2 regions of the Rhizobium sp. NPDC090275 genome follow, and region 1 is predicted to be linked to the other one. Evidence: riboswitches for the same ligand, from Rfam matches in the RefSeq annotation. Region 1 holds a riboswitch; the other holds the start of a gene.
The links. Region 1 has a riboswitch for thiamine pyrophosphate ahead of thiM (hydroxyethylthiazole kinase). Riboswitches for the same ligand answer to the same signal wherever they lie in the genome.
Positions count from the first base shown of each region.

Region 2: linked by a shared signal. The riboswitch ahead of thiB (thiamine ABC transporter substrate binding subunit) and the one ahead of thiM (hydroxyethylthiazole kinase) in region 1 are both predicted to bind thiamine pyrophosphate.

Region 1 is NZ_JBIVYL010000004.1:102,007-106,866, reverse strand. It holds gene putA (trifunctional transcriptional regulator/proline dehydrogenase/L-glutamate gamma-semialdehyde dehydrogenase) at 1-466, opposite strand, end outside; gene ACIQUB_RS11875 (Lrp/AsnC ligand binding domain-containing protein) at 587-1,057, shown strand; TPP riboswitch at 1,135-1,230, shown strand; gene thiM (hydroxyethylthiazole kinase) at 1,279-2,082, shown strand; gene thiE (thiamine phosphate synthase) at 2,079-2,714, shown strand; gene thiD (bifunctional hydroxymethylpyrimidine kinase/phosphomethylpyrimidine kinase) at 2,711-3,532, shown strand; gene ACIQUB_RS11855 (3-oxoacyl-ACP reductase) at 3,529-4,293, shown strand; gene ACIQUB_RS11850 (carbohydrate ABC transporter permease) at 4,311-4,860, opposite strand, start outside.
Region 2 is NZ_JBIVYL010000010.1:54,345-59,204, reverse strand. It holds gene ACIQUB_RS23380 (OmpW family protein) at 1-672, opposite strand, end outside; gene ACIQUB_RS23375 (MarR family winged helix-turn-helix transcriptional regulator) at 756-1,292, opposite strand; gene ACIQUB_RS23370 (MDR family MFS transporter) at 1,410-2,942, shown strand; TPP riboswitch at 3,016-3,132, shown strand; gene thiB (thiamine ABC transporter substrate binding subunit) at 3,213-4,193, shown strand; gene thiP (thiamine/thiamine pyrophosphate ABC transporter permease ThiP) at 4,221-4,860, shown strand, end outside.

The DNA.
Region 1 (4,860 bases):
CGAGACCCCAGGTCGCGGCGTTGACGAAGAGCGAGCGACCGCCGCCGAGATGCGCCTTCCAGTCGCCTTCGGAAATCTTGTCGCGGATAAGCGCGTCGCGCGTTGCCGTGTCTGGAATGCGCAGCAGCGCCTCTGCGAGGCACATCAGCGCGATGCCTTCCTGGCTGGAGAGCGAATATTCGTGCACCAGCCCCTCGACGCCGGTTCCCTTGTGCTTGGCGCGCAGCGCTTCGATCAGCTTGCGAGCGGTGTCGGCGGCGGCTTTCCTGACGTGATCGGGAAGGGCGGCTGCTTCAACCAGGCGTGGCACGCAGATCGTCTCCGGCGTGCGGTAGGCAGCCGTGATGGCGCGGCGCAGATCGCTCTGTTCTCGGATCGGAGGGGCAAATCCGTCAAAGGGATTTGCAGAGCCGTTGGCCTGCTCTACTGTGACTTCGACTGTTGCCGCGTCGGTGGTGATTGCCATGCTGGGCTCCTGATCCGCTGATGTCGGAAAGCTAGCAGATTTCAAAAAGTCAATTTCACTTGATTTTGAGCGTTCTGGTCTTTAGTTCGCTATTCAATATTCATATTGAAGGGAATTATTGTGGCTGGTGCGGGAAATATAAGGGAAATCGACCAATTTGATCAACGCATACTTGAGGCGCTCGTCGCCGATGGCCGGATGTCGGTGACCGACCTCGCCAAGCGCGTGGGCCTGTCCAACACGCCCTGCCAGGTCAGGCTCAAGCGACTGATCGAGGATGGCTACATTCTCGGCTTCCGCGCCATCATCGACGTCAACAAGCTCGGCCGCAACCATGTGGCGTTTACCGAGGTGAAACTCTCCGACACCAGAGAGAATGCGCTGAATGCTTTCAACGTCGCGGTTCGCAAGCTGCAGGAGGTCGAGGAGTGCCACATGATCGCGGGCGCATTCGATTATCTCCTGAAGATACGCACGTCCGATATCGCCAATTATCGCCTCGTTCTGGGCGAGAAGATCTCCAGTCTTCCCTTCGTCGCCAACACGTCGACCTTCGTTGCGATGGAAGCGATCAAGGAGAACGGCGCCTGATCGGCAGCGGATTGCTGGCTCCGGGCTGCTGTCATTTTGCGCGTGACAGCGGTCGGCTTCTCTGACAGAACAGAGCCATTGAGAGACAGGGGCGTTTGCCGACGGCAGACTGAGAAGTACCCTTTGAACCTGAACCAGATAATGCTGGCGGAGGGAGTCGCTCGGACCCTTCGGCATAGCTATCAGGGTTCCCGCGTCTTGCCCCGCCCGAAAGGGGCATGATGAAAGACGACAGATCTCCCGGTTCGATGCTCGATGCCATGCGCGCGCAAAAGCCGCTCGTTCAGTGCATCACCAATTTCGTTGCGATGAACATCGCCGCCAACGTGCTGCTCGCCGCCGGCGCGTCGCCAGCCATGGTGCATGCCGAGGAAGAGGCCGGCGAGTTCGCGGCCATCTCCGGCGCGCTGACTGTTAACATCGGCACGCTGTCGTCGAGCTGGATGAACGGCATGCGCGTCGCCGCCAGATCGGCGGGCGAAAGCGCCAGGCCATGGGTTCTCGACCCCGTCGCCCATTATGCGACGGCCTTTCGCAGGCGAGCCGTCGCGGACCTGCTGGCGCTTCGCCCGACCATCATTCGCGGCAACGCGTCGGAGATCATCGCGCTCGCCGGCGGCGAAAGCCGGGGGCAGGGGGTCGACAGCCGTGACCCCGTGGAGCAGGCGGAAGCTGCAGCCAGCCATATCGCTAACACGCACCAGGCCGTTGTCGCGGTGACCGGCGAGGTCGATTTCGTCACCGACGGCGCGCGTGCCTGCCGCATCGAGGGCGGCTCATCGCTGATGCCGCAGGTGACGGCGCTCGGCTGCTCGCTGACATGCCTCGTCGGCGCCTTCGCCGCCATCAGGCCCGATGCGCCATTCGAAGCGACGATATCGGCACTCGCCATGTTCGCCGTCGCCGGCGAAGAGGCGGCGCGGGCCGCTGATGGACCGGGGTCATTTTCCTGGCGGTTCCTAGACGCCCTCGCGGCGATAGACGGCGCTGCTATCGACACCAAATCGCGGGTGCGGATGCTATGAGCAGGATCGATCTCTCGCTCTACCTCGTTCTCGATCCCGAGCTCTGCGCCGGCATCGGCATGGTCGAAACCGCAAGGCGCGCCGTCGCCGGTGGCGCCACCGTCGTGCAGCTCCGCGACAAGCATGCCTCCACGGCGCGCATGATCGAGACCGGCCGTGCTTTGAAGGAAGCGCTTGCCGGGACGGGCGCTTTGCTTGTCGTCAACGATGATGTCGAGGCAGCTATCGCGATCGGCGCGGATGGGCTGCATGTTGGCCAGGACGATATGGTCGTGCGCGCCGCGCGCGAGCGGATCGGACCTGACATGATCCTCGGCCTGTCGGTGGAGACCGAGGCGCTTGCAAGAGCTGTCGATCCCGCATTGGTCGACTACGCCGGTATCGGGCCGGTCTTCGCGACGCCGACCAAGCCGGACCACAAGCAGCCGATCGGCTTCGACGGCCTTGCACGTCTCGTCGCCGCTTGCCCGGTTCCATCTGTTGCCATCGGCGGGTTGAAGCTGGCGCATGTCAGCGGTGTCTTTGTCGCCGGCGCCGACGGGATCGCCGTCGTCTCTGCGATTTGCGGCACATCAGACCCGCGCGCCGCCGCCCGCGAGCTTTCAGAGGCAATTCAAGGGAGATCGCGATGATCCGCAACGTTCTCTCCATCGCCGGATCCGATCCATCGGGCGGCGCGGGCATCCAGGCGGACCTCAAGGCGTTTGCCGCGCGCGGTGTCTATGGCATGGCAGCGCTCACGGCCTTGACCGCGCAGAACACGCAGGGCGTATCTGGCGTTCATCTCGTTCCGCCAGGCTTCGTGGCGGATCAGATCAAGGCCGTGTTTGCGGACATCCGCGTCGATGCCGTGAAGATCGGCATGATCGCCAATGCCGAAATCGCCGATGCGGTAGCCGACGTTCTCAAGCATCATCCCGACATCCCGATCGTGCTCGATCCCGTCATGGTGGCCAAGGGGGGGGCAAAGCTTCTCGATCCCGACGCGGTCGATGTTTTGCTGCGACGGCTGCTGCCGCTTGCAACGCTGCTGACGCCCAATCTGCCTGAGGCCGCCGCGTTGCTGCGCACCGATGTGGCCGAGAGTCGCCGGGAGATGGGCGAGCAGGCCGAAGCGCTGCGCGCTTTGGGGCCCGCTGCCGTGCTTGTCAAAGGCGGCCATCTCGAGGGCGACCAGAGCCCCGATGTGCTGGCAACGGAAGACGGCCTCGCCTGGTTCGAGGCCGCCAGAATCCCCACGGCAAACACCCACGGCACGGGCTGCACGCTGTCGAGCGGGCTGGCGGCCGAGCTCTCCAAGGGCGCGCCGCTGCCAGATGCGGTGGCCGTCGCAAAGATCTATCTCGCCGGCGCGGTGGCTGCTGCCGACACGCTCGACGTCGGCTCGGGAAATGGTCCGGTCCAGCACTTTCACGAACTTTGGACGACAGAGGAAGGAGACACGAAATGACATTGCCGATCAGTGAGCAGACGGTGATCGTAACCGGCGCTGCGCGCGGGCTCGGGGCGGCGATCACAAGCGCTTTCGCCCGCGAAGGCGCGAAGGTAGCAGTCAACTATCGCAATAGCCGGAAACAGGCCGAGGCGCTGGCGAAGAGCCTCGGCGAGCGGACGCATGCCTTTCAGGCCGATATCCGCGACGGCGCGGCGGTGAGCGAACTGGTGGCGGATGTTACGCGCAGGCTCGGACTGCCGACCACGGTGGTGCACAATGCGCTCGCCGATTTCAGCTTCAACGGCGATGCGCGCCCGAAGCTCGGCGAACTCAGCTGGGAGGAGATGACCGCGCAGCTCGATACGGCGATGAAGGGCGCGTTGAACCTCATCCAGGCGACGCGCCCCGGCATGGCGGCTGCCGGTTTCGGGCGCTTCGTAACGATCGGGACCAATCTCTTCCAGAACCCGGTCGTTCCCTATCATGACTATACGGCGGCGAAGGGTGCGCTGTTGTCGCTGACCCGCACGGCTGCGGCCGAACTCGGGCCTGATGGCATCACCGTCAACATGGTCTCCGGCGGATTGCTGCGGACCACCGATGCCAGCGCCGGGACGCCCGAAGCGGTGTTTGATCTCATAGCCGGCAGCACGCCGCTGCGCCGCGTGACGACGCCCGAGGAAGCCGCCGACGCCGTGCTGTTCTTCGCCAGTCCCTGGGCGCGGGCGGTTACCGGCCAGAACCTGATCGTTGACGGCGGCCTTGTCTTTGGCTGAACGTCACCGGGCTTTCATCACGACTTGACCGCGCCTGCGGTCAAGCCGGCGATGATGTGCTTCTGTGCGAGGAAGAAGACGATGACGGTCGGCATGATCGTCAGCGTGATGAAGGCGAGCACAAGCTGCCAGGCGGTACTGAATTCTCCGCGATAGACCATGATGCCGAGCGGCCACGGATACATCTTCTCGGAGTTCAGCATGATCAGCGGCAGGATGTAGCTGTTCCAGCTGCCGACGAAGGAGATGATGCTGACCGTTGCGATGATCGGTCGCGAGAGCGGCAGGCAGATATGCCAGAAGAAGCGCATGTAGCCGCAGCCATCGACAACGGCCGCCTGGAACAATTCTTCCGGAAGGTTGCGAAAATAGTTCCGGAACAGGAGTATGCTCATGCCGAGACCGAAGGCGACCTGCGGCAGCACCACGCCCCAGTAAGTGTTGAGCAGCCCGAGATCGCGAATGCGGATGAACAGTGGCAGGATGGCGGTTGCTGCCGGGAACATCAGCCCGATCAGGAAATAGTTCAGCAGGAAATCGGCGCCGAAGAAGCGGACATGCGCGAAG
Region 2 (4,860 bases), on a different contig from region 1:
GTAGGTCACACCGGCGCCGATCAGCCAAGGATCGAGCTTGGCCTTGCCGGTCATGTCGGCGCCGCCGACGTTCACGTTGAAATCGGGACGCAGAAAGATCTTCTTGACGTCGACGTTGAGGCCCCAGTGCTCGTCGAACATGTAGTCGAAGCCGGCCTGGAGCGCGACGCCGAAGGTGTTGTCGATGTCGAGGCTCTGGGCGCTCTTGCCCTTCTCGTTGTAGAAGATCGTGTAGTTCAAGCCGGCGCCGACATAGGGCTTGAAGTTGCCGAAATCGTTGAAGTGATACTGCAGCGTGACGGTCGGCGGCAGCAGCCAGGTCTTGCCGACATCGCCGAGGCTTTCGATCGAACCCTTGCCGGTGACGTTGGCGAATGTCGTGCCGAGGATGAGCTCGGCGGCGATGTTGTCGGTGAAGAAGTAGGTGACGTCGAATTCAGGAACGACGGTGTCCGAGTAGGAGAGATCCGATCCCGCGACGCCGCCAACGTAGCCGGAATCCTGGGTGATGACGCCAAGCGCGCGCAGGCGGATCATCCAGGGGCTCTGGCTCTGCGTTGCTTCCTGAGCCGCGGTCGGCTGGGTCAGGTCGGCGGACATGGCCGGATGGGCAGCGGCAACCAGAACGACGGCAGCGAACATGCCCTTTAGTTTTGCCAGGCGGCGTTTCATTCGAATCTCTCCTAGGTTTATGGTCAGGGGGAGTTCTATGAAACGCTGTCGGGTAACCGTTTGATTCAGATCAATCTCTCGTTCTATTTTCCAGCTTTTGGTGCCGCGGGCAAATGTTTGTCACGCATGGCGAAAACGCGCTCGAAGCCGGTCATGTACCGATCAAATAGCTCGGCGAAGTTTTTGGCGTCCGCAGACGACCAGTCGGAGACGACATCCTTGATGATCGCGAGCTTTTGAGATTTCAGTTCCGTGAGCAGGCTCCAGCCGGATGGCGTGATCACCACCAGGATCCGCCGGGCGTCCTGCTGAGATGCCGCGCGTTCGAGAACACCGCGGCCGACCATGTCGGCGACAATGCGGCTTGCGCGGGACGGATCGATGCGCATGGCCTCGGCAATCGTCCCCACGGTCACCTCGCCATTCCTGCGGGCGAGCTTGACGGCTTCGAGAACATCCAGATGCGAAAGCTCCAGATCCGGAGCCACCTTTTCGATGGCGAGGCGGGCAATCAGTCGTCGCCCCGTGATCATGCGCATACGGCTCATGCTTTGGCCGATATGGGCGATATCATCCTCGGTCGGCGTGGTGTCTGGGGCGATTTGCAAACTATCTGTCATGGGACGGAGGATAACAGAAGCGATCGGGGAGGAAAATATGCTGATGTCATTTATATGACGTTGACATTTATATGCTGACAGCACATAAATTGCGCCGAAACCTGAAAGATCGCCCCCATGAATTCACAGATCGCCGCGCAGCCGCTGGTGACCGACCCTCGTCGCCGGCTCATTCTCTTTCTCTTCCTGATGGCCGCCCTTTTCATGGCCACGCTCGACAACCAGATCGTTGCCACCGCTCTGCCCACCATCGTCGGTGAATTCGGGCAGATCGAGCGGTTCGGCTGGATCGGCTCGGCCTATCTGCTGGCCGTCAGCGCCGTCATGCCGCTCTACGGCAAGCTCGGCGACCTCTTCGGGCGCAAGTACGTGATGATGGCGGCAATCATCATCTTCACCGTGGGCTCGACGCTGTGCGGTCTGGCCGTGTCGATGGATACGCTGATCGCGGCGCGCGTGCTGCAGGGCCTCGGCGGCGGCGGCATCATGGTGTCGATCTTCGCCGTCAATGCGGACCTGTTCGAGCCGCGCGAGCGAGCGAAATACCAGAGCTATTCCAGCCTCGTCCTCATGGCTTCGGGGGCAATCGGCCCTGTCCTCGGTGGCGCGATGAGCGATATGTTCGGCTGGCGCTCGATCTTCCTCGTCAACGTGCCGATCGGCGCGATCGTGATTGCCGGGCTGGCCTTCATGCTGCCCTACCGCAAGCCGAACCGCCGCCCGAAGATCGATTACGCCGGCGCGTTGCTGCTGGCGATGACCACCAGCTGCATCGTGCTCGCCGCCGATGGCAGCCAGCTCTTCGGCTCGCTGGTGGCGCCGGGCAATCTTGGCATCATCGCGCTCGGCATCGTCTGCGCCATCGCCTGGGTGCTGGTGGAGCGGCGCGCCGCCGAGCCGATCGTTCCGCTGTCGCTGTTCCGCAACCCGACATTCGGCCTGCTGCTGGTCATGTCGGTGATGAGCGGTGCGATCGGTATCGGCATGGTCAACTACTTCGCGCTGTTCCTGCAGACGACGACGGGTCTTTCGCCATCGGCGGCCGGCGCGCTCTTCATTCTGCTCACCGGCGGCATCGTATGCGGCTCGCTATCGGCCGGGCGGATGATCTCGGCGACAGGGCGCTACAAGCCGTTTGCGATCGCCAGCCTCTCCGTCAGCGCCGTCGCCTTCGTCCTGCTGTCGCAGGTGCATGCCGGAACGCCGGTGCTGATCATCGGCGCGATCATGGCGATGCACGGCATCGGTATCGGTCTTGCGCAACAGGTGCCGATCATCGGCGTGCAGAATGCGGCGCCCGCCCGCGATGTCGGGGCGGCGACCGGATCGGTAACGCTGTCGCGCATGGGCGGCGCCTCGATCGCGATCTCCATCTACGGCGCCATCATCGGCTCGCAGCTCGGCCGCACGGGTCTATCGATCCCCGGCGTCGAGAATATCGAGCAGCTGACGCCTAAGATGATGGCGGCATTGCCGGAGGCGGCGCGCCAGGCGGTGGCGGATGCCTATGCCAGCGCCTTCGTGCCCCTGTTCATGACCTCGTGCCTCATTGCCTTCATCGGGCTTGTGGCGGCGCTGATGCTGAAGCCGGTGCAATTGCCGCGCACAGGTGGGACGCCCGCGAAAGCCGCCGCCGAGGCCGCCGAATAGCCCACGAACCCGGCTGACGAACCCTGGCCGACGTCCGCTCTTGCCAGACGCCGGCTACGGATATACACCTTGCGACGCTCTAACGGGGTGCCTTGTATCTTCCCAGATACTTGGCTGAGAGGCTTGCAAAAGCCAACCCGCGGAACCTGATCCGGCTAACACCGGCGGAGGGATTAGACGCGTGACACCAGGCACCGCCCTTTTCCCCTTCAATGAACCTAGAGGAGAGGTGTCATGACCCATTTCAAGACCTATGCGCTCGGCGCTGCCATGCTGTTGGCGAGCTTTTCGGCAACGGCTACGCTCGCGGCCGACAAGGCGCTCACCATCTATACCTATGAGAGCTTCACCTCCGAATGGGGTCCCGGCCCGAAGGTGAAAGCGGCGTTCGAGAAGACATGCGGCTGCACGGTCAATTTCGTCAGCGTCGCCGATGGCGTGGCGCTGCTGTCGCGTCTGAAGCTCGAAGGTGCCGGCACCAAGGCCGATGTCGTCCTCGGCCTCGACACAAGCCTGATCACCGAAGCCAAGGCCACTGGCCTATTCGATGCCAGCGGCATCGACACCGGCGCGCTGCAGGTCCCCGGCGGCTTCAAGGATGATGTCTTCGTGCCTTATGACTACGGCCATTTCGCCGTGATCTACGACACGCAGACGATCAAGACGCCGCCGGCGAGCCTGAAGGAGCTGGTCGATGGCGATCCCGCGCAGAAGATCGTCATCGAGGATCCCCGCACCTCGACGCCGGGCCTCGGCCTGCTCTTGTGGGTGAAGTCGGTCTATGGCGACAAGGCGCCGGAAGCCTGGGCCAAGCTCAAGAAGCGCGTGCTGACGGTGACGCCCGGCTGGTCGGAGGCTTACGGCCTGTTTACCAAGGGCGAGGCGCCGATGGTGCTCTCCTATACGACGTCGCCCGCCTATCACATGGTTTCGGAAAACACGGATCGCTACCAGGCGGCGGCATTCTCCGAGGGGCACTACATCCAGATCGAGGTTGCCGGCCTGTTGAAGAACGCGCCGGACAAGGCGCTGGCGCAGGACTTCCTGAAGTTCATGGTCACCCCTGGCTTCCAGGACGCGATCCCGACCAACAACTGGATGATGCCGGTGTCCAAGACCTCGGAGCCGCTGCCGGATGCTTTCGGCAAGCTCGTCAACCCGTCGAAGACCTTCCTGATGAGCTCGGATGAGGTCGCCAAGAACCGCAAGGCCTGGATCGACGAGTGGCTGGCCGCCATGAGCATGAATTGATGAGCATGAATTGATGAGCATGAACTGATGCTTCTTGCGCCGTCCGAAAGACGATATGCGCTGGCCGGCGGGGCGCTCAGCCTCGCCGCCATCATCGTCTTCGTGACGGTCGCGACGCTATCCCTGCTGATCTCCACCGACGGCATGCCTGTCGGATCGATCGTTTCCGATCCATACATCCTGCGCGTTCTGCGCTTCACGCTTCTGCAGGCGGCGCTTTCTACGTTGCTGTCGGTCGTGCTGGCCATTCCGGTCGCACGGGCGCTGGCGCGGCAGCCACGATTTATCGGCCGCATCTGGATCATCCGGCTCATGGCGGTGCCGATGGGGCTGCCGGTGCTGATCGGTGCGCTCGGTCTGATCGGCATCTGGGGCCGGCAGGGTGTCGTCAACACGATGCTGTCATGGGCGAGGATCGACCAGCCCGTCAGCATTTATGGGCTGTCGGGCATTCTGCTCGCGCATGTGTTCTTCAATCTGCCGCTTGCCTGCCGGCTTATGCTGGCGGCGTTGGAGCGAGTGCCGGGCGAATACTGGCTGGTGGCGAGCGGTCTCGGCATGCGGCCGGTGTCCGTCTTCCGCTTCATCGAGTGGCCGGTGCTGCGTTCGGTCATACCAGGTGTGGCGGGGCTGATCTTCATGCTCTGCGCCACCAGCTTCACGCTGG